Linked DNA regions of Geobacter metallireducens GS-15. The protein of the gene in region 1 interacts with the protein of each later gene in a pairwise test. Links are inferred from orthologs where the notes say so. Each region holds a gene or a part of one and is shown in the gene's direction. Other genes may lie near its edges.

Region 1 (15,641 bases):
GAGGGGGTGGCACTGCGGGGGCTCTTCATCATCGACCCCAACGGTGTCCTCCAGTACCAGGTGGTGAACAACCTCTCGGTGGGACGGAGCGTGGATGAGACCCTCCGGGTGCTGGAAGCGCTCCAGACCGGCGAGCTCTGCCCCCTGGGGTGGAAACCGGGGGAGAAGACGATCAAATAAGCCTTATAAGCCTTCAATAACACGGAGAACCGGAGAACACGGAGTAGAATCAGTCAATTGCCATTCAAAACCATCTGATTGGCATCACCTGCTGAGACCCCAACCAAATCCATTAACGTTATTGATTTTCTCCGTGCTCTCCGTTTCTCCGTGTTATTCAAACTAACTTTTTCAGGAAAGTTTCTCCCGCATCCGGGCGAAGAAATCCTGGGCCATGGCCTCCTGCTCCTCCTCGGTGGCGGCCTTCTTCACCTCACCTTCATGAACTTGCACGAGCCGCTCCGGAATCTCCTCCAGGAAGCGGCTCGGCTGCCGCTCCAGGAGCTTGCCGTACTTCTTCCGGTGGAGGCAGCGGGTTATGGTGAGGTGCCGGCGGGCCCGGGTGATCCCCACGTAGCAGAGGCGCCGCTCCTCGTCGATGCTCATCCCCTCCTCCACGGACTTCTTGTGGGGGAGGATCTCCTCCTCGAACCCCACTAAAAAAACGAAGGGGAACTCCAGCCCCTTGCTGGAGTGGAGCGACATGAGCGTCACGGCATCCTTGCCATGCTCCTTCTTGTCCTTGCCGCTGAAGCGATCCTCGTCCATGAGGGAGACCTTCTCCAGGAACCCCGAGAGGGTCGCCCCCGGAATCCTCTCCTCGTACCCCGCCATGGAGTTGATGATCTGCTCCACGTTCTCCACCTTGCGCCGGGCCGTGGCCGGCTCCTCGATGGTACGGTAGAGCTCCTCCTCAAGGCCGATCCGGTCGTAGAACCCCTTCACCCGCGCCGCCAGATCTCCCGGACGGCGGAACTCCCCGGCCGCGCCCGTGATGAGCCGGTGGAAGGTCAGGACCTTCTCCCGGGTCGCGCCAGGGATGCCTTCGATCTCCTCCACCCTCCCCATAGCCTCCAAGAGCGGGCATTCGTGCTCCAGGGACCACTGGTTGATCTTCACCACGGTCCCGTCGCCGATCCCCCGGCGGGGGAAATTCACCACCCGCAACAGGGCCTGCTCGTCCAGGGGGTTGTCGATCACCTTCAGGTACGAGAGGGCGTCCTTAACCTCCTTGCGCTCGTAGAACTGCATCCCCCCCACGAGCACGTAGGGGATGTCCTCGAAGCGGAGCTGCTCCTCGAAGGCCCGGCTCTGGGAGTTGGTCCGGTAGAGGATGGCGAAGTCGCCGAAGGAGAGGTTATGCTGGTAGCGCTCCATCTGGAGCCGCTCCACCACCAGGGTCGCCTCCTCCTCGTCGTCCTGGGCGATGACCATGTCGATGGGGCGTCCCTCCCCCACATCGGTCCAGAGACGCTTCTCCTTCCGTTTCGCGTTGTTCTTGATGACCTGGTTCGCCGCCTCCAAGATCGTGCCGGTGGAGCGGTAGTTCTGCTCCAGCTTCACCACCCGGCACCCCGGGTAGTCCCGCTCGAAGTCGAGGATGTTCCCCACGTCGGCCCCGCGCCAGCCGTAGATGGACTGATCATCGTCCCCCACCACGCAGAGGTTGCGGTACTTCCGCGCCAGGAGCGAAATGAAGAGATACTGGGAGGCGTTGGTGTCCTGGTACTCGTCCACCATGATATAGCGGAAGCGCTCCTGCCAGTGGTCCAGCACCTCAGGGTAGTCCTGGAGGAGCCGCACCGTCAGCATGATGATGTCGTCGAAGTCGATGGCGTTGCAGGCGTGGAGGAGCGCCTGGTAGCGAGGGTAGACGTCGCAGGCCAGGAGCTCGTCGGGATCGTCGTAGCGGGGGACGGCCCGGTCCGGCGGGATGAGTCCGTTTTTCCAGCCGGAGATCCGCCAGAGGAGCGTCTCGGCGTCGAACTTCTTCCCGTCGGCGTTCACCTCCCGCATGGCCTGGCGGATGAGGCCGATCTGGTCCGAGGTGGTGTAGATGCTGAAATTCTTCTTGTAACCGAGCCGTTCGATGTCCCGGCGCAGGATTCGGACCCCCAGTGAGTGGAAGGTGGAGATGACCATCCCCTTGGCCTTGCCACGCCCAACCAGCTCGCGGACCCGCTCCTTCATCTCGCCTGCCGCCTTGTTGGTGAAGGTGACCGCCAGGATGTCCTCGGCCTTCACCTTCTTGTCGAGAAGGAGGTGGCCGATCCGGTACGTGATGACCCGGGTCTTGCCGGAGCCGGCGCCGGCCAGGACCAGGAGCGGCCCCTCGGTGTGCTCCGCAGCGGCCCGCTGGGGTGGATTGAGGGTGGAGAGGTCAAGCATAAAAATAATCCTCGAAACGGTTGAATCGGTGCTCCAGACGCACGACAGCCGGGCTGGTCGGCCCGGCTGTCATCATTGATAGCAGAGGTGTCGGGAGAAATGCAAGGGAGCGATTACCGTGCCAAGGGAAACCGGTTGGAACCATGTCTCCAATGAATTACTTCCGGCGCCTCAGCCACACCACTCCCCCAAGGCCGGCGCCCAGGAGAAGGAACGTGGATGGTTCAGGGATCGGGTCTGCCTCCATCGACAGGCCGCGAGAGGTCAGCATGCCGTTGGGAACAACGCTGAAATCGAACATTAAGGCCATCGAAAACGGATCGACATTGCTAACGCCATAGGGACCGCCGTTGAAACCGAACGAATCATGATCACTGGTTGCTGTATCGCTGAAGCTCGCAACCAGATCTCCCGAAAGCAGCGAGGCCCAGCCCTGGTCAAAGCTATCAAAATCTGCAAAAAGCACCGGCGCAGGATTCGGATTTCCCAGGGTATCAAATGGAACGAACGGAGCAGCATACTGCCCGTTGTTGGGATCATTATAATACCCCAGAGCAATAGTCGAGCCTGCCGCATTGGTCCACGTGCCGCTGCCGGTGACGAAAGTGGCATTGGTCGGCGGCTTGAAATCCGTATCACTGACCACGACGAAAGCGCGACTCGTGGTCCCCCTGGTATTGGTCACGGACGATGACGCGCTGGTGAGGATATTCGGCTCCAAGTGGGCGGTATGATATGAACCTTGGACAACAAAACCTGGGATGGGCTCAAAATTGTTCCCGAGGAGGATTGCATGAGGATTCGGATCAAGGTCACCTGCACCATTGTCCACAATTACCCGACTGTAGAAATTGGTGGGATCGGCGGTGTCATACACGGTCACTCCCACCTGGAGTGTCGACGCCTGTGTCGGATTTGACTGAACGAGGACCAGCACTACCATGCCGGCGGCAATTGCCAAGGCTTTACTGGTGAAACTTTTCATCTTCCCATTCATTGTCACTCTCCTTTCACAAACTGATTTGTACTTCCGATGGGTGTTGTAACGGTCCTCCTTTCCTGTGATTTTGACCCATCCTCACGGGAATGGGTAAGCATCTCAGATATCGACCGCGTTACGGCAGGTTCATAGTGCCAGCACAGGGTGGTAACAAAGTAAAACAACACAACCAACACAACGGCAACCAAACGGAATTATTGCACTTTTTTCAAAATTAAAGTTGCATAATCCAAGCCATGACGTAACATGGCGATTCTTCGCACGTTGAACATTAAAATTGAGCCAACATTAAAATATCATTACACTTTTTGTAAAATGTCCAGGGCACATCTGTAAGAACCCTCGACACACAGGCATAACTTAATGAAATCACAAGAAATAACGAGCCACGTTAGCTAATTTCAACTAATTGGGAGATGGGCGCTACATTGGCACATTGGCTTTGTCGTGGGGGGAAGGTCCGGTGAAGGGCTCAGGCATTGGAATCTCGAAACGGCAAATCGGTGCTCAAAACGCACAACAGCCGGGCTGGTCGGCCCGGCTGTCACCATTGATAGCAGAGGTATCAGGCGAAATACGAGAAGGCGATTACCGTGCCAAGGGGAAAGGCACCATCAATCTACAACGATTGGGCCCCGAAGGTATTGCACGCCCCGAAGTTGCCGGTGTCGAGGCCGGTTTTGAACCAGCGGACCCGCTGCTCGGAGCTGCCGTGGGTGAAGCTTTCGGGGACGACGTACCCCTGGGCCTGCTGCTGGAGGCGGTCGTCGCCGATGCTGGTGGCCGCCTGGAGCGCCTCCTCCACGTCGCCGCTTTCGAGAACCTGCCGGCTCCGGTCGGCGTGGTGGGCCCAGATGCCGGCCAGGCAGTCGGCCTGGAGCTCCAGTCGCACCGAGAGCTGGTTCGCCTGGGTCTTACCGCTCCGCTGCTGGAGGTCGTGGGCCTTCTCCGAAATGCCGAGGAGCGACTGGACGTGGTGCCCCACTTCGTGGGCGATGACGTACGCCTGGGCAAAGTCCCCCGGCGCCTTGAAGCGCTCCTTCAGGTCCCGGTAGAAGCTGAGGTCGATGTAGACCTTCTGGTCCAGGGGGCAGTAAAAGGGGCCCATGGCGGCCTGGGCATAGCCGCAGGCCGACTCCACGGCGCCGGTGAAGAGGACCAGCTTCGGCTCCTGGTAGGTCTTGCCGTTCTTCCGGAAGAGCTCGTGCCAGGTATCCTCGGTGTCGGCCAGAACCACCGACACAAACTGGGCAAGTTCGTCACTGGCGGGAGGCTTGCCGGCCTGTCTCGTCTCTGTCGGCGCTGTGAGGGGAGAGCCCCCCTGCTGCAGGACCACCGACGGGTCGATGCCGAAGTACATGGCGACCAGCGCGAGAATGATCGTGCCGATGCCGCCCCCCACCGCCTTCCGGCCAACGGTCATCCCCCGGCGGTCTTCCACGTTGTCGCTTCTCCGTCCGTCACTCCATCGCATGGCAAGGCACTCCTGTCATGGTCTGCCGATTGAATGCACACGGGGCGCGGATAACCCCCATGAACCATCCGCGCCCCGTGTCAGCTATTTCTTTGTCACCCGGACGTCGATCCTTCTGTTCTGCTGCCGTCCTTCCTCCGTGGCGTTGTCGGCAACCGGATGCTCCTCCCCGTACCCTTCGGATTCAAGGCGGGAGGGATCGATGCCCAGCTTCACCAGTTCCTGCATGGTGTTGCTTGCCCGGTCCCGGGAGAGCTTGAGGTTTGCTTGGGGATCACCCACGTTGTCGGTGTAGCCGCCGATCTTGATGGCCACCTGGGGGAACGCCTTGAGGATCGCGGCGATATTGCCGAGTTGCTCCTGGGATGAAGGCTTCAGCACGGCGCTGCCGGTCTCGAACTGGAGCCGGTCGAAGGTGAACCAGGTGGTCTTGTCCACGGGTCTCGCCCCATCCTGGATGAAGGCGAGGAGCTTCCGCTCGATGCCGAATTCGGGAATGTTCAGGGTGACGCCGTCGGGGAGCGTCACATCACCGAAGGCTCCCAGCTTCGGATCAACCTTGACGGCCGGTGCCTGCACTTGGGGCGGCGCCGGCTGGATTGCCGGAGTCTTCATGGAGCAGCGCTGGGGCAATGTGTACAGGAGGAAGGCAACCACGATGCCGGCCAGAATCCAGACGATCTTCGAGAGGGGGCCGGAGAAGAGGGCGCTGGGGCACGCGCCGCCCCCGAGGCCCGACAGGCTGGAGAGGCCGAGCAGGCCGGCCAGTCCCGCCGGGGCGGCCTGTTGCAGAAATGGCCCCTGGCCTTCCAGGAGCCCCGAAAGCCCCACCGCCCCCAGATCCTTCTCCTGTGCCTCCTTGCCGATCTTCCCCATGACGAAGGGGGCCAGGAGAGCCAGCAGCGACTGGGCGCTCCCCTTTCCGAGGCCGCTCACGGACGACAGCCACTCCGCAACCCCGCCGGCCCTGTTGCCGAGGAGCGAGCCGACGAGGGAGTTTCCCTGCTCCAGGAGCCCCTTGGTCGCCTCACCCCCTGCCAGTGACGCGGCCATCCCCGAGAGGGTATTCTCCCCGAACCCGCCGGAGCGGACCTGACCGAGAATCTGCGACGCACCGTCCGTCGACACACCCTTTGCCGCAACCCCACCCACCAATGCCGAGAGGGCAGCCGGCACCCCCTTCTGGACGGCCGGCGTTCCCTCCCCCAGAAAATGGCCGATCTGCCCCACTAGGTCACTGGTAAACATCCCGCTAAGCTGCTCCAACAGGTTCGTCGCCATGGCTCCCTCCTTGTGACGTGGCAATCACCACTATTCGCGCCGTGTCCGGCAGTGACAATTAAAACATACTTATTGCGACATTCAATCCTTTCGAGGTTTTAGCGAAAAGTCGCGTCCTTGTACCCTGCTCTACCGAAAACCAGAGGCGCCTGTAACCAATCCCTGCACAGCCCTGTTAACCATCCCGACAAATTGCCATGACATCCCCGCTATGCTATAAGCACCTATCATCAAACCACGGAGATTCACCATGGACAGAAACGCCGCCGAGCGGCGCATTGCTGAGTTGCGCGCCGAGATCAGGCGCCATGACCACCTCTATTACGTCCTCGACCGCCCCGAGCTCACCGACGCGGAATACGACGCTCTCTATCGCGAACTGCTGAAGCTGGAAGAGGAGCATCCCGAGCTGGTCACCCCCGACTCCCCTAGCCGGCGGGTGGGGGGGGCACCCCTGGAGAAGTTCAAGCAGGTGACCCACCGGATCCCGATGCTCTCACTGGAAAACGCCTTTACCGATGGCGATATCGCCGAGTTTGACGCCCGGGTGAAGCGCGCCCTGGCGCTTCCGGCCGGGGAAGAGATCGCCTACGTGTGCGAACCGAAGCTGGACGGGCTTGCGGTGGAACTGGTCTATGAGTACGGCACGCTCACCGTGGGCTCCACAAGGGGCGACGGGGTCGTGGGGGAGAACGTTACCCAGAACCTGAAAACCGTCAAGAGCATCCCCCTGCGGCTCGAAGGGGAGAATCCCCCGGAGCTCCTGGAGGTGCGGGGCGAAGTGTTTCTCCCCCTGGCGGCCTTCCAGCGGCTGAACGCCCAGCGGGAGGAGGAGGGAGAGCCCCCCTTCGCCAACCCCCGCAACGCGGCGGCGGGCTCCCTCCGGCAGTTGGACTCGCGCATCACGGCCCGGCGCCCCCTCACCATGTTCTGCTATGCGCCGGGAGAGATTCGCGGCGCCGATTTCGGCAGCCAAGGCGAGTTCCTCTCCGCCCTCCGGCAGCGGGGGCTTCCGGTGACCTCCCTGGCACGTCAGGTGACGGGAGTCGCCGGGGTCCTCGCCTACTATCGCGAAATGACCGAAAAGCGCGACACCCTCCCCTACGAGATCGACGGGGTGGTGGTGAAGGTGGACTCCTTTCCCCTCCAGCGAGAACTGGGAGAAAAGAGCCGCTCTCCCCGCTGGGCCGTGGCGGTAAAGTTCCCCCCCCGCCAGGCGGTCACGGTCATCGAGGACATCGTCCCGTCCGTGGGGCGCACCGGGGTCATCACCCCCACGGCGAACCTGCGCCCCGTGGAGGTTTCCGGGGTCACCGTCTCCCGGGCCACCCTCCACAACTGGGAGGAGATGGAGCGCAAGGACATCCGCATCGGCGACACGGTAGTGATCGAGCGGGCCGGCGACGTGATCCCGGCGGTGGTTAAGGTGCTGACGGAGAAACGCTCGGGGAGCGAGCGGTTCCTCCCCATTCCCGCCGCCTGCCCCGAGTGCGGCTCCGAGGTGGTGAAGATCCCCGACGAGGTGGCGGTCCGCTGCATGGGACTCTCCTGCCCGGCCCAGATCCGGGAGTCCATCATCCATTTCGCCTCCCGCAACGCCATGGACATGGAGGGGCTCGGCGAGAAGTACATCGAGCAGCTCCTGCGGCTGGGGCTCGTGGGTAACGTGGCCGACCTCTACACCCTCACCAGGGACGATTTCATGAAATTCGACCGGATGGGGGAGAAGCTGGCGGAGAACCTCCTGAACGCCATCGAGGCCAGCAAGAAACGGGAACTCTCCCGTTTCATCTTCGCCCTCGGCATCCGCCACGTGGGGGAGCACACGGCAAAGCTCCTGGCCACGGCCTTCGGGAGCATCGACAACCTGGCCCGGGCCACGGAGGCGGAGCTCCTCTCCATCCGGGAGATCGGCCCCCAAGTGGCCCAAAGCATCACCACCTTCTTCCACAACGAGGGGAACCGGGAGACCATCCGGCGGATGGTGGAGGCGGGGGTGGAGCCGACGGTGGAAGAGAAAAAGGTGGGGGGAAAGTTCACCGGCAAGACCTTCGTCTTCACCGGTACGCTGATCCGCTTCAGCCGGAGCGAGGCCCAGAAGATGGTGGAGAGCGAGGGGGGCCATGCGGCCGGGTCGGTATCGAAGAAGACCGACTACGTGGTGGCCGGGGACGAAGCAGGGAGCAAGCTGGACAAGGCCCGGCAGCTGGGGGTCACGGTTCTCGCCGAGGATGAATTTCTGCAGATGCTGGAGGGAGAGCAATGACCATGAAGATTCGCGCCATCGTCACCGTCAAGGGGCTTGTGCAGGGGGTCGCATTCCGCCATCACACGGTACTCCAGGGAAATCAGCTCAGGGTGACCGGCTGGGTGAAAAATCTACCAAATGGCGACGTGCAAGGATGCTTCGAAGGGGACGAGACAGACGTCCAGGCCCTTGTTGAATGGTGCCACCACGGCCCTTCCCGAGCCCGGGTCGACCGGGTGATCGTCGAACGAAAGTCTTTTAGAGGAGAATTCGACACTTTTGACGTGCGGTACTGAAGATACGCAGCAATGATTTCATTTTGCTAGACCCGACCCCGCCCCCTGAGCCCTCCACTGTGGCGCATCTGGGTCTGGGCATCGCCGGGTGGCGTCGGAACAAGAACTGAACCGACACGCCCATTCGTTACGCGCAGAAAGAGGCTTCCTGTTCGGGAAGCCTCTTTTTCGTTCAACAGCGTTGGAAAGTCGAAGTCAGCGGATCGGCCAGCTCTTCTCCAGTCCCTCGGGGTAGAAGTTCTCCCGGGTCCGGTTGTAGTAGCCGTACTGGATCCGGGGAAACTCCCGCTTCACCCGCTCCAGCATCCGGTACATGCCGATCCCCCGTCCCGTGACCCCCATCCGTTTATTGTAGAAGTCGGGATCGATGGAGAGGTTCCGCATCTGGATCATGTCCAGGCCGGTGTCGCCGATGAACCGCAGGAGCGCCTCCACCTCGTCGGCATTGTCGGAGAGCCCTGGCGAGACCAGGTAGTTGATCATCACGAAAAGCCCCCGTTCCTTGGCCAGCCGCACCGATTCCTTCACGTCGGCGAAGCGGTACCCCACCGGCCGGTAGTATTTGTCGTAAAACTCCTCCCGCACCGAATTCATGGAAAAGCGCATAGAGTCCATCCCCGCGTCGCAGAGCATGGCGATCCGGTCGAGGAAGGAGCCGTTGGAGTTGAAGTTCACGATTCCCCGGCTGGTGGCCTTCTTCAGCCGCCGGGTCGCCTCGGCCACGGTGTCGGCCTGCATGATGGGATCCCCCTCGCACCCCTGGCCGTAGGAGACGATGGGCTCCGGCGCCTGCTCCAGGTGCGGCAGGGCCAGCTCCACGATCTCCTCGGGCGTGGGGACGAAGCCGATCCGCTCGTGATTGGACGGGCAGCAGTCCGAGGGCTGGAGGCTGATGCACCCCAGGCACCGGGAGTTGCAGGCCGGCGACGTGGGTAGCGGCGCCTCCCAGCGGCGGAAGAAAAGGTTCTTGGCGGCGAAGCAGTGGTAATCCACGGCGCAGCGGGCAAGCTGCTCCAGGAGGCGGTTGTTGGGCATCTCCGCCAGCCGCTGTCGCACCAGGGGATCCAGCTTCCGGTCGTCGTAGTTGTTCGGGTTCCAGTTGTCGTTGGTATCCACCCTTGAGGCGGCCACCACGAAGCAGTCCCGCTCCTCGTCCCACCCCACGGCGGTGTAGGACCAGAGCGGCAGGTGCACCTTCTTCCTGCCGTAATCGCAAGCGGGAAGCAGCGTCCGCACGTACCCCGGCGCCATGAAGGCCGACACCGCCTGCACCGGCAGGTTTCGCCGCCCCTCCCGGACCGTGGGCACGGTCACGAATTTCCGCTGCTTCTCGTCCCAGGCAACTGGCGGGGTATCGGGGATGGTGAAGAGCCGGCTCCCCTCGGGGAGCGGAATCAGCTCAACCCCCTCGGGGAGCACCGCCTCGGGGCCGCTCATGCCGGCCATGCAGAGGTCGGGGTGGTCGAAGATGTTCCCCTTGGCGTCGGCATAGAGGAGTTTTGGAAGGGTTTTTCGTTTCATGGCGTTACCTTACCACGGACCGGTGAGCGTTGCCAACCGGCCATGATCTTTCAGGAAAAATGAAGAAAATACCCCAGCGCTCCGGCGCCGAGGATGACGAAGAGGGGACTCACCTTCGTGAACTGGAGAATGGCGAAGCCGGCGACGAAGAGGAGAATGTCCCGCGCCGAGCCGAGGGAGGTGCTCCCCAGCTTCCAGCCGGCGGACGCCACGAGCCCCACCACGGCCGGCACGACCCCGTCCAGCACCTCGCGGATCAGGCGAATGTTCCGCAGCCGCTCGTAGCGCCGGGTAAGGAAGACCATGAGGGCGGTACAGGGGAGGAAGATCGCGACGGTCCCCACCAGGGCGCCGGCAAAGCCTCCGGCCCGGTATCCCACGAAGGTGGCGAGGATCGCCAGGGGGCCGGGGGTGAGTTGGGAGAGGGCCAGTCCGTCCAGGAACTCCTTCATGGTGAGCCAGTGGTACTGGTCCACCATGATCCGGTGGAGAAGCGGAATGAGGACGTACCCTCCCCCCACGAAGACCAGGCCGATCTTCAGGAACGTCCAGGCAATGGTGGCAAGGGACCCCATCAGTGGTGCACCTGACGGAACCGGGCCCGGGCCAGGGACCAGAAGGCGGTCAGAGCCAGGAGCGCGAGGCCGTTCACCTGGAAGAACGCGGCGAGCCCGAAGGTGAGAAGGGCGATGGCCCACGGCTCCACACCGCGAATCTTGCGGCCCATGCCAATGGCCGCCACCAGGATCAGGGCGATGATGACGGGGTTGGTCCCCTGCAGGGCCGACTGGAGTTCGGGAAGTTCATGGTAGCGGAAGTAGAGGAGCGAAAGGAATGAGACAATCAGAAACGACGGGAGGATGAAGGCGAACGCGGCCACGGTGCCCCCGATGCGGCCCCGGAGGGTGCACCCGACGAAGGTGCAGGAATTGAGGGAGAAGGGGCCCAGGAACTGCCCGAAGGCGAGGCCGTGCATGAACTCCTCGTGGCTGAGCCATTCCTTGTCGTGGACGCAGACCCGTTCCACCAGGGCCACCACCGCCATCCCCCCGCCGAAGCCGGTAACACCGATGATGAGGAACGTGCGAAAAATTTCCCCGAGGGATACCCGATTACCTGTCGTTTCCATGTAATTCCTTATAGCAAGGGGCATCCGTGGGGGGCAAGGGAAAAGCCATACGGTATACGTGCTTGCATAGAATCTTCTGGTAAAATTATACTCGTCGTTTGGGTAGTGGATCTCAGCGGTCAGAGATGGAAGCGATCACCATGTGCAAGAAGGTTTTCATCGCGGCAACGGGAATGAACTCGGGCAAGACCACCATCAGCGTCTCGCTGATGCACCTGGCCCGGAAAAAGTACGGCAGGGTCGGCTTCATCAAGGCCATCGGCCCCAAGTGCCAGCTCTTCAACGATATCACCGTCGACATGGACGCGGCCCTCATGGCGCGCATCTTCGGCCTCGAAGGGGACATCAACCATATGTCGCCGGTAGTGCTGGAGCGGGGCTCCACCAAGCGCTTCATCGACGGGGAGATCCCCACCCTCTGGCCCGCGGAGCGGATCACCGAAGCAGTGCGGGAGTTGGAGCGGAAAAACGACTACCTCATCATCGAAGGATCGGGCCACGGCGGGGTCGGTTCCGTCATCGGCATGAACAACGCCAAGGTGGCCAAGCTGGTGGATGCCCCGGCCATCATGGTCTCCGGCGGCGGCATCGGCAACGTCATCGACTCAGTCCAGCTGAACCTCCCCCTCTACCGGATGGAGGGAGCCGACCTGCGGATGCTCCTGGTCAACAAGCTCATCCCCGAGAAGCGGGAGACCTCCCTCTCCTACCTCCAGCGGGCCTTCACCCCCCACGGCATCAACGTCGTCGGGGCCTTCGACTGGTCGCCGATCCTCGCCAACCCCACCCTCAACAACATTGCGCGGCTCCTGGCCCACCCCCTCAGGGGGGACCAGAGCCAGGGGACCCGGATCATCCACCATATCCAACTGGGGGCAGCCTCGTCCCAGAAGGTCATCGACGGACTTGCCGAATCGACCATGCTCCTGGTCACCAGCTCCCGGGACGAGCTCCTCGTCACCCTCTCGTCCCTCTACAACATCCCCGCCTACCGGGAGAAGATCGCCGGCCTCGTGGTTCCCGGCCACGCGCCGGTCTCCGCCATCACCCAGAAGATCCTCGACGACAGCTCCATCCCCTACATCCGGATCCACGAGACCACCGCCGACATCTTCTCGGCCATGAAATACCACGTCTCCAAGATCAGCGCCGAAGACGCCGAGAAGATCGATCTCGTCAAGGCCCAGGCGGAAAAGGTGCTGGATTTCGACGAACTGGACCGGATGCTGTCATAGGGGGCAGGGCGAGGGGTGTAATTCCCTCTCCCCGTGGGAGAGGGTGCCCGGAGGGCGGGTGAGGGGATATTCGCCTCGCCGCACCATCGCCTCAAGGGTCGCGTCCAGGTACTCCCGCTGGCATGCCACACCGTCCACCGCACCCGTTTCCACCAGCCTCATGAAGCGGCAGCCACCGAAGCAGAGGGGGAGGTAGGCGCAGTCGAGGCACTCCTCCTGCTTCCAGGCGTCCATCCCGTACGCGTCCCCTGCGCTGCCGGCGCCGTTTCGTAGATGGCCGGCAACGAACGCCGGCCGGCCGATGAAGGCGGGACAGCGGTAGATGGCCCCATCGGTGTCGACCACCAGATCGGTGTCGAACTCCACCATGCAGGCGGCCGGGGCCGGTTTAGACGTCAGGTACCCTCGTTTCACGATCTCCTCCCGAAGGACGAGGGACGCCTCCACGAGCCACGGCTCAGTGAGTCCGCCGCACCCTTCCGAAAAGTCGGGAAGCCCCGCAACACCCTCCCGGCCGATCACCGGATCGAACCTGACGAGACGGACCCGCTCCGGGGTGAGCCCCGCGACAGGGAGAATGTCGAGGAGTTGGGGGAACTCCCGCCAGGTGTCGCGGGTGTAGTTCCCGCCGATGGCGATGCCGATCAGGCCGCACACCTCCCGCAGGTTGGCGATGATCGCGGCAAAGCTCCCCTCTCCCGAGACAAAGGGACGCAGCCGGTCATGGATTTGCGGCGGGCCGTCGAGGGTCACCTTGGCGCCGTCCAGGCCGAGGGGGAGAAGATCTTTCACCAGCGTCCGGGTGAGGAGGGTACCGTTGGTGACCAGGCTGAAGGAAAACCGGTCGCCGCCGGTCGCCCGCAGCGGTCCGGCGATCCGGCGGATCAGGTCGGGGCGCAGCAGCGCCTCGCCGCCGTAGAAATTGAGCGAGACCCTCCGTCCCCGGGCCAGGTGTTCCCGCTCCACCAAGGATACGAAGAGGTCGGCGGTCTCCCCGTCCATCTGGCGCAGGCTCGGCTGATTCGCCTCGAAGCAGTAAGGGCAGGCGAGGTTGCAGGCCCGGGTCAGGACCACCACGGCGCTGCAGCGGCGCCGCCGCGCGTTGATCCGGTCGAACCAGGCGAGCATCTCCCGCTGCTCCGTTCCCGGGTCTTCGGCGAGAAAGCCGTGGCGGGAGAGGGTTTCGGCGGGCTTAGGCGAAAGGGTGCCGCCGCGGGCGGCTTCGAGGAGGGGGGCGGGTACGCGGAGCACCGCTCCGGTGCGGCAGGAGAAGAGAATGAGATGGCCCGGCTGCTCCGTGCAGGGGAAGACTTTCACGTGGCGGGAGAGGATCATGGCTACCCCCAAAAGAGCCGGGGGAACCCGTCCCCCGGCTAAATACACCGCACGCCATCGCAAGCATCCGTTAAAAGAAGAAAGCAACACTCACCGTGCAACAGGCCAGGGGCCCATCGGCCGACTCCTCAACCCCTTCGTCGAGAACAACCACTTCCTCACGTTCCTCAGTCATGGCGCTCACCTCCTTCCGTTGACCTCGCCTTGGCGGCAGCAGCAAAATAACGGGTGACACAACAAAACTTTCCTGCTAAAAATCCGGAAAATTGTTCTCACCTCGCGCAACGTCAAATAACCAGGACCCATAACATTCACAAGCAACTCACATGCCCGAATCGCCATCAATCAACGACGTTATTGAATCCTCCCACCCCCCCTTGGGGAGCCGGGCAAATACGTCGTTGATTCGCATGGTTATCTCGGCACTTCTCGTCTGTTTCACCCTTCTTTTCACCGGTGCCCCCCCCCTCCACGCCGCAGAGGAGAGTGACTCAAATTTGTTGGAGCTCTACTACGAGCCCAGCGATTTGGCGGTATCAGCCGCCACCCGCTCCCCCCGCCCCCTTTCCCGCAGCGCCGAAGACATCACCGTGGTCACCGCCGCGGAGATCGAGGCCCAGAACGCCCATAACCTGGCAGAGGTGCTGAACAGGGTCCCCGGGGTCCAGGTCGACCTGCGGGGTGGACTCGTCACCGACTACTCGCTGCTGGGCTCCAGTTTCCGCCATGTCCTGGTCCTCGTGGATGGCGTCTCCATGAGCAATCTGTCCGACAACGCCGCGGTCATCGCCCAGATCCCGGTGGGGAACATCGAACGGATCGAAATCGTGAAGGGGCCGGCCTCCACGGCCTGGGGCTCCGCCCTGGGGGGGGTCATCAACGTTATCACTAAATCCCCCCGGGAAACTGCCATCCCCGGCGGGTCCGCCTCCTTCTCCGGGGGGGAGCGCGGCACCCGCGACGCCCAAGGCGAGCTGACCGGGACCATGGGACGGCTGGGCTACTACCTCTCGGGCGGCAACGTCCGGTCCGACGGCTTCCGCCCCCATAATGCCTCCGACAGCAACAACCTCTATGCCAAGCTCCTCTGGAGCCTCCGCGACAAGGGGAGCATCCGCTTCACCATCAACTACCTCAAGGGTGCAGCGGGCGAAGGGGTCTTCCCGCTCCCCGCCCGGCTGCTCCCCATTCTGTCCGAAGGCACAGTCACCTCCGATTTAGAGACAAGCCGACTCACCTCGACCCTTGCCCTGAATTACCACCTCACCGAGCGGCTCGCCCTTGACCTTGCTCTCAAAGGCTCCCTCCTTGACGCGGATAGCAGGCGTTACTTCCTGACTTCCGGCGACACATTCCAACTCGTCGACAATAAGGAGGAAGCCGCCGGAGCGAGTGCTCTCCTCACGTGGCGGCAGGGGCTCCACACGGTGGTCGGCGGCATGGATTTCGACCACGGCCACACAAAAACCAGTAGCGACACCTTCACCCTGCTCGGCACCTTCCCCGCGCCGAGCGAGGGGACCAACGACAAGTGGGGCTTCTTCCTGAACGACACCATCGCCTGGGAGCGGTTCACCCTCACCCCGGCGCTGCGTTATGACCGGACCAGCCGCGATGGCGAGTTCTGGAGCCAGAGCCTCGGGGCAACCGTCAACCTCACCGACCGGACCCTCCTGCGGGCCAACTACGCCCGGGGGTACAGCCTGTCGACCATCAATTTCGACCCGGCCTTCA
Region 2 (15,808 bases), 480 kb from region 1 along the record:
GCCGTTCTCGAAGACCCCGGACCCGCGCTACCTCTTTCTGTCGCGGGGACACCGGGAAGCCCTGGCACGGCTCCAGTATGCGGTGGAGGAGCGGGAACTGGCGCTCCTCACTGGCGACATCGGCTGCGGCAAGACCACCATCTCCCGGGCGCTCATGGACGCCGTGGGGAATGACGGCTGTTTCTGTTTCATCGTCAACCCGCGACTCTCGGCCGTGGAATTCCTCCGCACGGTGGCCCGCAGTCTCGGCATCGCTGAGCCGGCCGCGGCCAAGGACGAACTCCTGCGGCAGCTCACCGAGGCGGTTTACCGGCTCGAGGGGGAGAAGCGCTGCCCGGTCATCATCATTGACGAGGCCCAGCTGATCCCCGACCAGGAGGTGTTCGACGAGATCAGGCTCCTGACCAACTTTCAGCTGGACGACCGCAACCTCATGAGTGTTATTCTCATGGGGCAGCCGGAGCTGCGGCAGATACTGTCCGAGCCGGCCCATGAAGCCCTGCGGCAGCGGATTGCCATGCACTACCACCTCCAGCCCCTGAGCCTTGAGGAAACCCTCGAGTATGTGGACTTCCGGGTGGAGGTGGCCGGCGGACCCCAGGGGCTCTTCTCTCCGGATGCCATCCGGAGGATTTACGAGTTGTCGGGCGGGGTGCCGCGCAAGATCAACATCCTGGCGACCAATGCGCTGTTGGTGGGGTTCGGGAAGGACTCTGCCTGGATCGATGCATCGCTGGTGGAAGAGTTGCGTGACGAAGCGAGCCTCTACTGAGGTCAAAGGATCGACTGCCATGATGGATATAGCCGAAATCAGGAAAAAGGCCCAAAGGGAACGCGAAGGGCGACGCGAGGAACCCCAGGCTGCGCAATCACCGGTTACCCCCTCCGCTCCTCCGCTGGAGGAGACCGATGATGGCCACTATGACGAGTCCTTTCCCCAGGATGAGATCATCCAGGCCAGCTTTGCTCCGCCGGTTGTTCGCGACCCCTTGACCGTTATCCTCGAAGGGCGGAAGTCTGCCCTTGTTGATGAGGTTCTCCCTGTTGAAGACGATGCCGACCTCCCGGTCCAAGCTTCGTCTTCCCTCGAAATTCTTTGCTTCAGGGTTGCCGACGAGATTTACGGCATCGACATCATGGAACTGAAGGAGATCATCAAGCCCCGGGAGACAACGGAGGTTCCCCATGCACCCCCCTTCATCGCCGGTGTGCTCTCGTTGCGCGGCATCATTATCCCCGTATTCGCCCTCCGGGAGCGCCTTGGCCTGTGCCGGGAAGAAGGGGGAGGGAAAGAGCGCATCATCGTGGTGAAGAAAGGTGATGGTCTCTGTGGTATTCTTGTGGACGAGGTGACCCAGGTGGTTCGGATTGCTGCAGACACCGTGGAACAGCCCCCTGCGGTTCTCGATGGCATAGATCGTGAATTTGTCTCCGGTATCGGACGCCATGACGGAAAGATCGTCATTATGCTCGCAATGGAAAAGGTTCTTGACGTGTTGCTGCTCTGAAATCGTGCCCCATTTTAATGGCGCGAAAGGGTCCAGACATGACGAAGAAAAAAATTCTGATCGTCGAGGATGAGGAAAGCCTTCTCAAGCTTGAAAGCATTCTCCTCACGTCCAGGGGGTATGAAGTGGTGGGTGCCACCGACGGGGTGGCCGCCCTTGAACAGGTCGGCTTGACCAGGCCCGATCTGGTCATCCTCGACATCATGCTTCCGGAGATAGATGGCTTTGAGGTCTGCCGGCGCATCAAGCAGAATCCCGAAACGGCACACACTCCCGTCGTGATGCTTACGGCCAAGAAGAGCGAGCAGGACTGCGCGCGAGGGATGGCGGCGGGCGCGTCGGCCTACGTCACCAAACCGTTCAAGTCGGCAAAGATCATTGAGATAATTCAGGATCTCCTCTCTCCTTAACGGGAGGGAGCCAGACAGAAACCATTTAAATGTGCTGCCCCAGGGGGGATGATGATGGAAACCGACATCCAGGAAATTCAGCTTGCCTGTTTCCGTCTGGGTGATGCGAATTTTGCCGCTGACATCATGAGGATCAAGGAAATCCTCAAGCCTCAGCACCTGACGAAGCTACCCAGGACACCGTCCTTTGTGGAAGGGGTAATCAATCTTCGCGGCACGGTCATTCCGGTTATGGATCTGCGCAAGCGGTTCGAGCTTCCTGAACGCGCTCCGCTGGAGGAATCACGGCTTTTGGTGGTAACCGTGTCCCGCCAACTCGTGGGGCTCGTCGTGGACGACGTCACCGAGGTCGTTACGGTCCAAGCCCATGACATCAAGCCCCCTCCCCATGTGGCCGAGGGGATCAGCACCGAGTACCTGATCGGCGTCTGTCTTGTCCGCGACAGCCTCATCATGCTTCTCAATCTTGACACTATTCTGAACAGCCGTGAAACATCGGCTCTCGCCGGCTTCTCACGGGCATCGGGCGCAACTCCCGCCCGATAATTCCGGAAAAAGAGGATACCCGCAGTGTGTGCGGGAATCCTGACAGTTCGACAAGGAGACCGTCAGTGGGCGATCTTGAACACATACGTACTCAACTTACTGGTGCCGACGACGAGGAGCGTCGACAGGCCGTCATCGGCCTGGGTCGCCATCCTCTCGCCAGGAGTCGTGAACTCTTTTTTTCAGCCATGGGGGACGGGAGCTGGCGGGTACGCAAGGAGGCGGTCAACACGCTTCTCACCGTGCCCCTTGATGACTCAACCCTGAACGGGCTCATCGGCCTGCTTGCATCCTCCGACAACGCCGGGCTCCGGAACTCGGCGGTGGAGGCCCTGGAGCGCCTGGAATCCCGGAGTGTGCCGCTTCTCCTTGACCACCTCAAAGACCCTGATCATGACGTACGGAAATTTGTCGCCGACATCCTCGGCAGCATCGGCGACCGTTCATCCATCCCATCCCTCGTGGAAGCACTGCAGGATCCCGATGCCAACGTTTCTGCCGCAGCGGCGGAGAATCTCGGCAAGATCGGCGACCCTCGCGCGGTTGCGCCTCTGGTTGAGGCCCTGGCAACGGGTGATGTCTGGTTCCGCTTTTCGGTTCTCGGCGCCCTTACCCGGATTGGGGAACCGGTTCCCATCCCGGTGTTTGCTCCCCTTGTAGCGGATCCTCTCCTGAAGCGTCCCGTCATAGAGTGCCTTGGCGCAGTGGGAGACCGTGATGCCGTACCTGTAATCCTGGAGGGGCTCCAGGACCGTGTCCGGGCAGTCCGTGAAGCGGCGGCCTGCGCCCTGGCGCGCCTCAGGGGGAGACTCCCCGCGGTGTACGCACGGGAGGTTGATGACCATCTCACGGGTTTCAGGGGGAAACCGTGCGTGGATGATCTCATCGCATCCCTTGATACCACCGATCGGCAGGTGAGAGAGTCACTTGTGGGGATTCTGGCGCTTATCGGTGATGAGCGTGCGGCCCTGCCCCTTCTGGAGGGATGCCGCGACGAGCGGCTTCGGCGCACGTGTCTCCAGGGTTTCCGGATTATGGGAGAGGGTGGGATGGCCGCATTGCTTGCAGCTTTCTCCAAAGCCGATGATGAGGAAAAAACCTTCATCATTTATCTGTGGGGAGAAATGGGCTTTGGTGGTGCGGCGCCGTATCTTGGCGAGGCCATGGCGAGTAACCGGTACTCGGTCCGCAATGCCGCTGTGGTGGCTGCAGGTAAGATCGGCCTTACCGGGTTGCTGGATCAGATTCGAGTGCTGCTTGACGACAGCGAGCAAGACGTGCGCAAGGGGGCCGTGGATGCTCTTGTGCGTCTTGCCCCCACCGGCCGGGAGAAGGTGGCTGCCATCGCCAGGACTCTTTCCACGTCGCCCAACCCCGATAACCGACAGGATGCCGCGCGGATATTCGCGGCTCTGGCCGATCCGGAGCGCCTTGCCCTTCTGGTGAAGGATGAGAGCCCCCTTGTGAGGCGTAGTGCTGTGACCGCTCTTGCGGGCCTGCGCCTTCCCGAATGCCTCGGGAACCTGGTCATGGCGCTGGTGGACGAGGACCCTGATGTGCGGATCGCCGCCGCTACGGGACTCGGTGAGATGCAGGGTGAGGGGAGCGTGGACTCTCTGATCCTTTCGCTCAACGATGAAGATCCGTGGGTCCGCTGCGCTGCCCTCAGGAGCCTCGGCAAGATGGGCGGCGAGCGGGCGCTTGATGCCATCGAGGATCTGTTGGGCAAGGCGGATGGGGTCGTGCTTATCACTGCGCTCGAAGCCTTGGCCGGTCTTGGGGACGACCGGGCACTTCTGCTCGTGAGAAGGGGCCTTGAGAGCAGTGACGAGGAGGTGGTGAAATCTGCCATCGACATCCTCTCCCGCAGCGGTTCCTCCTGGATTGACGAGTACCGGGACAGCCTTCTCCGACACCCCCACTGGGACGTGCGGTGTGCCACTGCCCGTGCCATGGCGCATCTTCTCGGCGAGGGAGCGGCCGAGCACCTGCGCAAGGCTCTGGAAGCCGAGCAGGACGAACTCGTACGGGGTGAGCTCCGGGACCTTCTCGGAAGGTGGCGGTAATGTTCACCCTGGAACCGGAAATACCGCTATCCGATGAGGAGTTCCGCCTGATTCGGGATCTCATCTACAATCATTGTGGCCTCTACTTTGATAGCGATGCAACCTACCTGCTGGAAAAGCGCCTCTCCAAGCGTCTGCAGTTTCACCATTTCGCAGGGTTCAGGGACTACTACCACTTCCTCAAGTATAACCGGAACAGGGACCAGGAACTCTCGGATATCATGGATCTCCTCACCACCAACGAGACCTACTTCTTCCGCGAGGCGTTCCAGCTCAAGGCGTTTACCGACGAGATCATTCCCGCTCTGCGCGCGATGAAAATGAAGAGCGGCGACCGGACGCTCCGCATCTGGAGCGCCGGCTGCTCCAGCGGTGAAGAGCCTTACACAATCGCCATGCTCCTTCTGGAAATGGGCGGTTTCGCCGGCTGGCAGGTGGAAATTATCGGCACCGACATCTGTCAGCGGGTGATTCAGCAGGCCCGCAAGGGTCTCTACGGCAAGTCTTCCTTCCGGGTGACCGACGACAGCTACATCCGTCGCTACTTCACCGAACAGGACGGAATGTACCGGGTGAACGACAAGGTGAGGGAACTGGTCACCATAAGCCACCTGAACCTCCTCGACGCGAACCGCATCGCGCTGCTGGGCTGCATGGACGTGATATACTGCCGCAACGTCATCATCTACTTCGACCAGCTGGCACGGCGGAAGGTGATTGACTCCTTTTACCGGACCCTGCACGAAGGGGGATATCTCCTCCTGGGTCACTCCGAATCGCTCATGAATATCTCCACGGCCTTCACCCTTAAACACTTCAAGAACGACATGGTCTACCAGAAGCCCTTCCCGGGCGGGGCAGGGGGTGGATTATGAGAAAAATCAGGGTTGTCGTCATCGACGATTCCGCCTTCAACCGGCGGGCCATTATCAAAATGCTTGAAAGCATGCCCGAGGTGGTGGTGGCGGGATACGCCAACGACGGCGAGGAGGGGATCAGAAAAGTCATTGATCTGAAGCCCGACCTCGTGACCCTTGACCTCGAGATGCCCAAGATGGACGGCTTCACTCTCCTGCGGATCATCATGGGGTACTGTCCGACACCGGTCATTGTGATCAGCGCCAAGAGTGATGACGAGAAGGTCTTCAAGGCTCTTGAACTGGGAGCGGTCGATTTCGTCGCCAAGCCGAGCCAGGGGATTTCCGAGGAACTCCTTACCATAACCGACGATATCCAGCAGAAGGTGCGGGGCGTCTTTTCCCTGAACATGAAGGAGATCATCCGCCGTGAGAAAGTGGAGGTTTTGGCTCCCCCTCCTGTCGCCCCGAAAAAGGCGGAAGCGGAGCCGCGACGTGTGGTGCCGTGCCGTCTCGATGTGGTGGCCATCGGTTCTTCCACCGGCGGCCCCCCCGCCATCCAGCGGATTCTCTCTTCGTTCCGCGAGGCCCTTCCCCTGGCGATCGTTATTTCTCAACACATGCCCGCCGGTTTCACGCGAACCTTCGCGGAGCGCCTCAACCGCCTCTCCGTTTTCGAGGTCAAGGAAGCGGCCGACGGCGATACGGTGTGGCCGGGGCGGGTGCTGATTGCTCCCGGCGGCCACAACATGGTGTTCGAGAAGAGTTCCGGCTCAGTGGTGGTGAGGGTGCGCAAACCATCTCCCGAGGATCGCTACATCCCATCGGTCGACGCCATGCTTGCCTCCTGTGCGGAAGTCTTTGGACCGCGGACCCTTGGCGTAGTGCTTACGGGCATGGGGAACGATGGGAGCCGGGGGGTGCGGGCCATCAAAGGCGCGGGAGGACAAGCCCTTGCCGAAGCCGAGAGTTCGGCAGTGGTGTTTGGAATGCCGAGGGAGGCCATCGCCACGGGTGTGGTTGATAAGGTGGTACCCCTCGATCTGATTGCGCGGGAAATCCGTATGCGTTGCGGAGTGGCCACCGACCTTGATTAGCAGGCCGAGGGTCCGCTGCGTAACCGCCGCGCCGTATAAACAAGTGTGGTGCTGGGAGCAAGTCATGTCGATGGATGACAAGAGTGATGAAAAAGGGATGCATGTGCGGGCCGACGAATTCCTCCAGCTCTTCAAGAAGGGCGCGGAATTTACCCAGGATCTCCTCAAGGAGAACGAGCGGCTTCGATATCGGATTTTTCAGCTGGAGGAACACCAGCGCAAGGGAGGGGCTCCGGCTTCCCTTGTCGAGGAAAACCGGCTTCTCGCCGCCCGCATCGAGGAGTTGGAGCGGGAGAAGGACGAGATTCTCGGCCGCATCAGGCAGATTGAGGCTGAGAACAATGATTTCGCCACCCGCTATGTGGAAATCGAAGAGGAAAACAACAATCTGGCAAACCTCTACATAGCCAGCTACCAACTCCACTCCATTCTCGATTTTGATGACGTTCTCAAGGTCATCACCGAGATCATCATCAACCTGATCGGGGCCGAGGAATTCGCCGTCATGCTCATCGACGAGAAGGCCGGCCTGCTGGGCGCCGTTGCCGCCGAGGGCATTTCCCTTGATGATGTGCCGAAGGTGCGGCCCGGCGAGGGGACCATCGGGGCCATCGCCGCTACCGGCGAGAGCCACTTCCTCGAGGATCCGGCGGGATACGTGCGAGACCTCTCGAATCCCATGGTCTGCATACCCCTCAAGATCAAGGATCAAGTGATCGGAGTCATCGTCATTTACAAGCTCCTGATCCAGAAAAAAGCCTTTGTGCCGGTGGACTATGAACTGTTCACACTCCTTGCCGGCCATGCGGCAACCGCCATATTCAGTTCCAGGCTTTACTCGGATTCGGAGCGCAAGCGCTCCACCATGCAGGGATTCATCAATCTCCTGACGAAGTAGCCTATTGCACCGGAGATCCATGACTATGTCCGATAAGAGGATACTTGTCGTAGAAGACTCGCCCACCATGCGGCAGCTTATCTCCTTCACGCTGCGGCGGCTCCCTGGCGTTGCGCTGGTGGAGGCGACCGACGGCGTTGATGCCCTGAAAAAGCTGGGAGGGGATAGTTTTGACTTGATATTTACCGATATCAATATGCCGATCATGGATGGCCTGAAGCTCGTGAGCCTTGTCCGCAACGATCCGTCCCTGAGGCACATCCCTGTCGTGATCATTACCACCGAGGGGGCTGCCGAGGACCGCCAGCGCGGCCTTGCCCTCGGGGCCAACGACTATCTCACGAAACCGATTCAGGCCGGCAAAATCCTTGCCGTGGCAAGGGAATTGCTACGAATCGGCTAAAAATTGTTCGGAGTTCCCGTGAAACGCCTGTTCATTCCCGCCATGCTGCTCCTCCTTCTGCCGGTGCTCCTCTTTGCCAAGGATTACCAGGTTGTTACCTTCAAGACCGACACCGCCGGTGCCATTAACTTCAGCCATCCCGTCCACCTGAAGGCCCTCGGCAACAACTGCACCCTCTGCCACAACAAGATCTTCACGATCGGCACCAAGTCGGCGCCGGTGACCATGAAGGAGATGGAGGCGGGCAAGTCCTGCGGCGCCTGCCACAATGCGAAGCGAGCCTTCGCCCTCGGCGAGTGCACCCGCTGCCACGTGACAAAGGAGGTGCCGGTCGATATCCCCAATTTCGGCGCCGTCATTTTTAGTCACAAATTCCACCTGGGGCTCGGCGCCTACGGTTGCGCCGACTGCCACAACGCCATCTTCGGCGCCCGTACCGATAACCCCCACATTACCATGAAGGAGATGGAAGGGGGACGTTCGTGCGGTGCCTGCCACGACGGCAAAACCGCCTTCTCGGTCAAGGGGGACTGCACCAAGTGCCACACGGTGCGGGATATCCCTTTTGCTGCCGACGCCACCTTCAGCCACGCTGCCCACTTGGGATTCGGCCATGTCTGTGGCGACTGCCACAGCAAGCTCTTTGTGGCCGGCCCCAAAAGCAAGCGCTACACCATGCTGGAGATGGAGACCCAGCAGTCGTGCGGCGGTTGTCACAACGGCAGTACCGCCTTCTCGGTCAAGGGGGACTGCGGCCGGTGTCATACGGCTGTCAGGGATGTGACCTTCGCGAAAAGCGATGCATTCTTCAGCCATAAGATCCATACAGCTCTGCTGGGGTGTGGCAGCTGCCACAGCGGTATCTTCGTCGGTGGCGTCAACAGCCGCCGCTACACCATGGCCGAAATGGAGAAGGGACTCTCCTGCGGGGTCTGCCACGAGGACAAGACCGTCTTCGGCGTCCGGGGCAACTGTGACCGCTGCCACGTGAAGACGCGGAATGTGAGCTTCAAGACGGGGGCTGCCGGCACGGTTGCCTTCCGGCACGATTTCCACCGCCAGATGTATGGCTGCGGAGACTGTCACAACGGCATCTTCACCGCCGGTGCGGGGCGCAAGAGCTTCACCATGGCCGAGATGGGGCAGGGAAAATCGTGCGGCGCCTGCCATGACGGCAAGACCGCCTTTGCCGCCACTACTGCCGCCAACTGTGGCAAATGCCATCCCCTGCGGGATGTGATCCTTCCCCACGATGCCCGTTTCCCCCACGTGAAGCACCTGGAATCCCAAACCTGCAGCGACTGCCATAACGGGCTCTTCCTCTCCGGTCCCGGAAACAAGCGCTGGACCATGGCGCAGATGGAGCAGGGCAATTCCTGTGGCGCCTGCCATGACGGCTCGATCGCCTTCACCGTCAAGGGATCGTGCGGCACCTGCCATACCTCCACCGTGGAGGTGGCGATTCCGGTCCGCCAGACGGGAGTCACCCGCTTCAGCCACACGTTCCACGCAGGCCTCCATGGCTGCACCGATTGCCATAACGGGATCTTCGGAGCCGGCGCATCGGCCAGGCGCCACACCATGGCCGACATGGAGAAAGGGGGCTCGTGCGGCGCCTGCCACGATGGGAAAAGCGCCTTCACCGTGAAGGATAACTGTACCAAATGCCATCCGGTGAAGGAGATCTCCTTCAAGGAACCGGGCGCTCTCTTCAGCCATACCTTCCACCTCAACGCCTATTCGTGCGCCGACTGCCACGATGCCCTCTTTAAGCCTGATTCCGAGAACCGGCGCTGGACCATGGCCGACATGGAGAAGGGCAAATCGTGCGGCGCCTGCCATGACGGCAAGAGTGCCTTTGGCGTCGCCGGTGCCTGCGAGAAGTGCCATCCGGCCACCAAGGGGATCAAGTACGAGCTTCCCGGCGATGTGGGGAGCGTCCTCTTCAGCCATAAATCCCACTCCGCCAAGGGATACGGTTGCGTTGACTGCCACAGCAAGATTATCGTGGCCGGCGCCGGGAGGAAATCCCATACCATGAAGGAGATGGAGCAGGGACAGTCGTGCGGCGCCTGCCACGGTTTCAGCATGGCCTTCAGTGTTAAGGATCCCATCCACTGCGAGAAGTGTCACCAGAGGCTCTATTGATGCATCCCTGAACCAGCCTCCATCACCTTTCGTCGCCCCCGCCGGCCCTGTGAACATGTTTGCATGGCCGGCGTTTTTATGCTAAAAACAAACCTTTGATTTTAATCCCTTACTGACCCGCCAACCGGAGGTAGCACGTCGTGGAAGAGAAATACATCCCCCGAAACGTCGAAGAGAAGTGGCAGAAAATCTGGGAGGAGAATAAGACCTACAAGGTCACAGAAGATCCTTCCAAGCCCAAGTACTATCTCCTCGAAATGTTCCCCTATCCTTCGGGGCGCATCCACATGGGGCACGTGCGCAACTACTCCATCGGCGACGTGGTGGGTCGCTTCAAGCGGCTGCGCGGCTTCAATGTCCTCCATCCCATGGGGTGGGACGCGTTCGGCATGCCGGCGGAGAATGCAGCCATTCAGCATAAGAGCCACCCGGCCAAGTGGACCTACGAGAACATCGCCTACATGCGGAGCCAGCTCAAGAAGATGGGTCTTTCGTATGATTGGGACCGGGAGCTGGCCACCTGTGACCTTGACTACTACAAGTGGGAACAGAAGGTGTTCCTTGAGATGTATGAGAAGGGGCTAGCCTACAAGAAGACCTCCTACGTCAACTGGTGCCCCAAGTGCGAGACGGTTCTGGCCAACGAGCAGGTGGAGGACGGAGCCTGCTGGCGCTGCGACAGCGAGGTGACCCAGAAGGAGCTGGAGCAGTGGTTCTTCCGGATCACCGACTACGCCGAGGAACTTCTGGAGTATACCGAGAAGCTCCCCGGCTGGCCCGAGCGGGTGCTGACTATGCAGCGCAACTGGATCGGCAAGAGCTACGGCTGCGAAATCGATTTTCCCGTGGAGGGGAGCCTCGCCAAGATAAAGGTGTTCACCACCCGCCAGGACACTCTCTACGGCGCAACCTTCATGTCCCTGGCCCCCGAGCACCCCATGGCCCTGGAGCTGACAACCCCTGACCGCCGGGCCGAGGTTGAGGCCTTCATCGACAAGGTGAAGAAGACCGACAAGATCAAGCGGACCGCCGAGGACTTCGAGAAGGAGGGGGTCTTTACGGGCTCCTACTGCATCAACCCGGTGACCAACCGGCGGATGCCGGTCTTTCTTGCCAACTTCGTCCTTCTCGACTACGGCACCGGCGCGGTCATGGCCGTGCCGACCCATGACCAGCGCGACTTCGAGTTTGCAAGGAAGTACGATCTGCCGCTCCAGGTAGTCATCCAACCGGAGGGCGAAACCCTCGATCCCGCCGCAATGGCCACCGCCTACACCGAGGTGGGGACGATGGTCAACTCTGGCACCTTTGACGGACTGCGGAGCGACGAGGCGAAGGAGAAGATCGCCGATTACCTGGCAAAGGAGGGGATCGGCACCAAGACCGTCAACTTCCGGCTGCGGGACTGGGGCATCTCCCGCCAGCGCTACTGGGGGAACCCGATCCCGGTCATCTACTGCGATATCTGCGGCGTGGTGCCGGTGCCGGAAAAGGACCTGCCAGTGGTGCTCCCCATGGATGTGGAGTTCACCGGAGAGGGGGGGAGCCCCCTCAAGAAGCTCGACTCCTTCGTGAATGTTCCCTGCCCCCAGTGCGGCCAGATGGCGCGCCGGGAGACCGATACCATGGACACTTTCGTCCAGTCCTCCTGGTACTTCCTCCGCTACTGCTGCCCCGATTTCGCCGCCGGCCCCATCGACAAGGCCCGGGCCGAGTACTGGATGTCCGTTGACCAGTACATCGGCGGCATCGAGCACGCGGTGCTCCATCTCCTCTACGCCCGCTTCTTTACCAAGGCCCTGCGGGATTTGGGGTATGTGACCGTTGACGAGCCGTTCACGAACCTCCTCACCCAGGGGATGGTCATCAAGGACGGCGCCAAGATGAGCAAGTCCAAGGGGAACGTGGTGGATCCCGATGCCCTCATTAACCGGTACGGGGCCGACACGGCACGACTTTTCTCCCTCTTTGCCGCGCCGCCGGAGAAGGATCTGGACTGGAGTGACCAGGGGGTCGACGGGAGTTACCGCTTCCTCAGCCGGGTCTGGCGTCTTGTCTGCGATCTTCTCCCCTTTGTCGGTAAGGGGGGAGCCGTTGATTCGGCTTCCCTCTCCGACGATGCCCGGGGGCTCCGCCGTGCCGTCCACAAAACAATCCGCAAGGTCACCGACGATATCGACGAGCGGTTCCACTTCAACACCGCCATTGCCGCGATCATGGAACTGGTGAACGCCATCTACGCCTTCGAGCCCAAGAATGCGCCGGAAAACGGGCCGGTCCTCACGGAAGCCATCGAGAGTGTCGTCATCATGCTTTCCCCCTTTGTTCCCCATGTGACGGAGGAACTCTGGGAGGCCCTTGGCCACCAAGGAGGGGTGGAGGCGGCCGGTTGGCCCTCCTTTGATCCGTCAGCCGCTGTGGACGAGGAATTCCTCATCGTGGTCCAGGTGAACGGCAAGCTCCGTGGCAAGGTGACGGTTGCCACTGACGCTACCGAGGAGCAGGTCAAGGCCGCTGCCTTCGCCGACGAGAAGGTGAAGCCGTGGATAGAAGGGAAGCAGCTCAGGAAGGCGATTTATGTGCCGGGTAAGCTTCTCAACATCGTGGTGGGGTGACGGGTCTATGTCGACCCTGAAGGGGAGCATTGTGCGTCTTGTGGTGGCAATCGTGACCATGCTGGTTATTGCCGGGTGCGGCTACCACATCATGAGACCGGCGCGGGGCGGGGCTGAGCTCGAAGGCAAGACCCTGCAGGTTTCCATCTTTACCAACCGGAGCTTCAGGCCAAACATCGAAGCAACCCTTACCGATATTATCGTAGATGAGTTGGCCAAGAGGGAGGGTACCCGGCTTGTGGAGAGAGGAGGCGATCTCGTTCTCTCGGGAACTGTCCTCACCTATGGCACCTCCCACGCCTCCTATACCGCCAAGGACGAGGTGAAGGAATACCGCGCCACGGTTACTGCGGAGGTAGCGCTGCGTCGGAACGACACCGGCCAGGTGGTCTGGAAGGGTGTCATCACGTCTACTCAGGATTTTCCCGCCCTGACCGATCTGGTTGTCCAGCAGAACAGCGAGGATGCCGCGATTCGGGAGATCTGCCGCAAGATGGCGCGGGAAGTCTATATTCACCTTACGGAAGATTTCTGATGTCCATGGAGTCCCTGTTCCGACTTCTTCGAGCCCATGAAAATCGACGAATTCAATAAAGCCTTGGACCGGGGAGAGATTTCTCCCCTTTATTATTTCCATGGGGACGAGCCGCACCTCATGGAACGGGCCGTGAAGCGGCTCATGGATAGTGCTGTCCCCCCCGATTTCCGCGATTTCAATCTGGATGTCTTCTACGGCAACGAGTGCAAGGGGGACGAGGTTGCCTCGGTTGCCCAGACGCTCCCCATGTTCGCCGATCGACGGATGGTCCTCGTGAAGCGGGCCGGAGATCTCTCCGCTGCCGCCCTGGAGATTCTCGCCTCCTGTGTCGCCGACCCTCCGCCAACCACCTGTCTCGTCTTCATGGGGGAGAAGGTGGACCAGCGGAAGAAGTTTTTCCAGGAGATGAAGAAGAAGGGGGAGCTTGTGGAGTGCAAGCGCCCCTATGAGAATCAGCTTGGCGCCTTCATCCGTGAGGAGGCAAAGGGGCTCGGCAAGCGGGTCGAACCGGCGGCGGCCGAGATGCTGGTCTATCTGGTGGGGAACAACCTGGGCGAACTCTCCACCCAGTTGGAAAAAGTAGCCCTGTACGTGGGGCAGCGTGAGACGATCTCTGTGGAGGATGTGCGGGGAATTGTCTCCGACACGAAGGTGGAGAGTGTTTTCGATCTTACGAATGCCCTCGGGGAGCGAAACGTGGTAAAGGCGCTCCGAAGCCTGGCCACCATACTCAGGGACGGGGAGGCGCCGCTTATGCTTCTAGCCATGATCGCGCGGCACTTTCGGCAGCTCTGGCGAGTGCGTGATCTGATGGCGCAGAAAGTCCCCCAGCAGGACATTTCCCGCCTTGCCGGGATCAATCCCTACTTCATCAAGGGAGTCATGGCACAGGCGCGGAACTTTTCCGCCTCAGAATTGAAAAAAGTTTTTGAGGGCCTCTATGCTACCGACCTTGCCTTGAAGGGGGGAGGGGCGAAACGGCCGACCCTGACTTTGGAAAAGCTTGTGATGGACGTCTGTGGGATGGGCTCCCGGTAGCAAGAGGGAGGAAATTATCTCATGCAGCAAGGCATTTGACCGTGCAGCGTCACAGAAAAAGGGACCCCTGTCGGGAGTCCCTTTTAGTAGTGCATATAGAAAAAATGGTTACCCGAGGGTATTCACCAGTTTGGTGAGACGGGAAACGTTGCGGGATGCGGCATTGGCGTGGATGATCCCCTTGGTGGCCGCCTTGTCGATGACCGGGATCGCTGCCTGGAGGGCTTCTTTGGCCTTGGCTGCATCCTTGGCCTCGACTGCCTCACGCACATTCTTTATGAAAGTCCGCAGACCGGAGCGGATGGACTTGTTTCTGAACTGCTTTCTCTTGTTTTGCTTGATTCTTTTCAGGGCCGACTTGTGATGAGCCAAACTACACCTCCAGTATGTATTACGAGTGGATTCAGATAATTTTGAAAGTCAATTAGTTAGCATTGAATGGAGTGGCAAGTCAAGCTAAAAATCTCGTGGCCTATGGTGGCAAGAGAGAAGGGGATATGGGGCAATCTTCGTCCCGCACATATTGGGTGCTGGAAGCCATTGCCGGACTTTATCCCGCTTGTGCGGTATACGGCAAATACGCAGTTGACGGGACGCGGCGTAATTTCGTAATATCTATCGAATTATCCGCAGGAAAGAGGACCCGTGACCGGCGAAAAACTTCTGTATATCGAAACCTTTGGTTGCCAGATGAACGTGAGCGATTCCGAGAAGGTGGCGTCGCTCCTGAGGGGGGAGGGGTACTCCCAGACTCCCGATTCATCGGAGGCGGACCTGATTATTGTGAACACCTGCAGCGTGCGGGCAAAGGCCGAGCACAAGGTCTACAGCTACCTGGGCCGCTTTCGGAAGCTTAAGCGTGACAGACGGTTGCTTCTGGGCGTGGGGGGGTGCGTGGCGCAGCAGGAGGGGGAACGGCTCCTGAAGCGGGTGCCGTGGCTCGATCTCGTCTTCGGAACGCACAACCTCCATCTTTTGCCGGAGATGGTCAGGGCCGCGGAGCAGGGAGAGCGCAGGGCCGCGGTGGATTTCATCGACAACGAGGCAAGGCTCGACTTGTTCCCGCAAGCCGACGAAGGGGGGGGCGTAACCCGCTTCGTGACGGTCATGCAGGGGTGCGACAACTTCTGCTCCTACTGCATCGTCCCTTACGTGCGGGGAAGAGAGATCAGCCGCCGTTCCGTCGAGATCATCGGAGAGATTCGCAGCGCCGTGGCTGGTGGCGTGCGGGAGGTGACGCTTCTGGGCCAGAATGTCAACTCCTACGGGCTGAAGACGCCGGGTGAGCTGAGTTTTGCGGGGCTCCTGCGGGAAATTTCGGCCATCGACGGCCTGGAGCGGATCCGCTTCACCACCTCCCACCCGAAGGATATCTCACCGGAGCTCATTGCCTGCTTCGCCGAGCTTCCCAAGCTCTGCGGACACATCCATCTGCCGGCCCAGGCGGGGAGCGATTCGATTCTGGCACGCATGAACAGGGGCTATACGCGGCAGGAATACCTGGAAAAGGTGGCAGCGCTCAGGGCGGCTCGCCCGGAGATCCTCATAACCGGGGACATCATCGTCGGCTTCCCCGGTGAGACGGAGGCCGATTTTCTCCAGACCCTCTCCCTCATGGAGGAGGTCCGCTATACCGACATCTTTTCCTTTGCCTATTCCCCCCGCCCCGAGACCGCCGCCGCGT

What was found.
Region 2: the proteins of ligA (region 1) and leuS interact in binary tests that used the Escherichia coli proteins (3 or more experiments, as listed by UniProt). The link is inferred for Geobacter metallireducens GS-15 from one-to-one orthologs.

Annotation. Positions count from the first base shown.
Region 1 is NC_007517.1:3,076,899-3,092,539, forward strand. The notes cover bases 5,973-8,901. They hold ligA (NAD-dependent DNA ligase LigA), read left to right. Parts: upstream 5,973-6,393; coding sequence 6,394-8,409; downstream 8,410-8,901. Other genes in these bases: GMET_RS13670 (OmpA family protein), read right to left, coding at 5,973-6,143; GMET_RS13680 (acylphosphatase), read left to right, coding at 8,406-8,687; GMET_RS19300 (PEP-CTERM sorting domain-containing protein), read left to right, coding at 8,711-8,797; GMET_RS13685 (radical SAM protein), read right to left, coding at 8,883-8,901. Outside these bases: GMET_RS13650 (peroxiredoxin), read left to right, coding at 1-180; GMET_RS13655 (ATP-dependent helicase), read right to left, coding at 352-2,388; GMET_RS13660 (PEP-CTERM sorting domain-containing protein), read right to left, coding at 2,546-3,385; GMET_RS13665 (KPN_02809 family neutral zinc metallopeptidase), read right to left, coding at 4,008-4,862; more of GMET_RS13670, read right to left, coding at 4,947-5,972; more of GMET_RS13685, read right to left, coding at 8,902-10,208; GMET_RS13690 (chromate transporter), read right to left, coding at 10,259-10,783; GMET_RS13695 (chromate transporter), read right to left, coding at 10,783-11,337; GMET_RS13700 (AAA family ATPase), read left to right, coding at 11,478-12,572; gptM (geopeptide radical SAM maturase), read right to left, coding at 12,567-13,907; gptA (geopeptide), read right to left, coding at 13,978-14,082; GMET_RS13710 (TonB-dependent receptor plug domain-containing protein), read left to right, coding at 14,318-15,641. UniProt on the Escherichia coli protein: DNA ligase that catalyzes the formation of phosphodiester linkages between 5'-phosphoryl and 3'-hydroxyl groups in double-stranded DNA using NAD as a coenzyme and as the energy source for the reaction.
Region 2 is NC_007517.1:2,602,858-2,618,665, reverse strand. Bases 9,715-12,810 are described here. They hold leuS (leucine--tRNA ligase), read left to right. Parts: upstream 9,715-10,073; coding sequence 10,074-12,548; downstream 12,549-12,810. Other genes in these bases: lptE (LptE family protein), read left to right, coding at 12,556-12,810; GMET_RS11600 (cytochrome c3 family protein), read left to right, coding at 9,715-9,933. Also shown: GMET_RS11645 (ExeA family protein), read left to right, coding at 1-772; GMET_RS11640 (chemotaxis protein CheW), read left to right, coding at 792-1,508; GMET_RS11635 (response regulator transcription factor), read left to right, coding at 1,547-1,918; GMET_RS11630 (chemotaxis protein CheW), read left to right, coding at 1,973-2,464; GMET_RS11625 (HEAT repeat domain-containing protein), read left to right, coding at 2,530-4,530; GMET_RS11620 (CheR family methyltransferase), read left to right, coding at 4,530-5,405; GMET_RS11615 (protein-glutamate methylesterase/protein-glutamine glutaminase), read left to right, coding at 5,402-6,484; GMET_RS11610 (GAF domain-containing protein), read left to right, coding at 6,549-7,382; GMET_RS11605 (response regulator), read left to right, coding at 7,408-7,785; more of GMET_RS11600, read left to right, coding at 7,804-9,714; more of lptE, read left to right, coding at 12,811-13,083; holA (DNA polymerase III subunit delta), read left to right, coding at 13,120-14,124; rpsT (30S ribosomal protein S20), read right to left, coding at 14,233-14,496; tRNA (N6-isopentenyl adenosine(37)-C2)-methylthiotransferase MiaB, read left to right, coding at 14,770-15,808.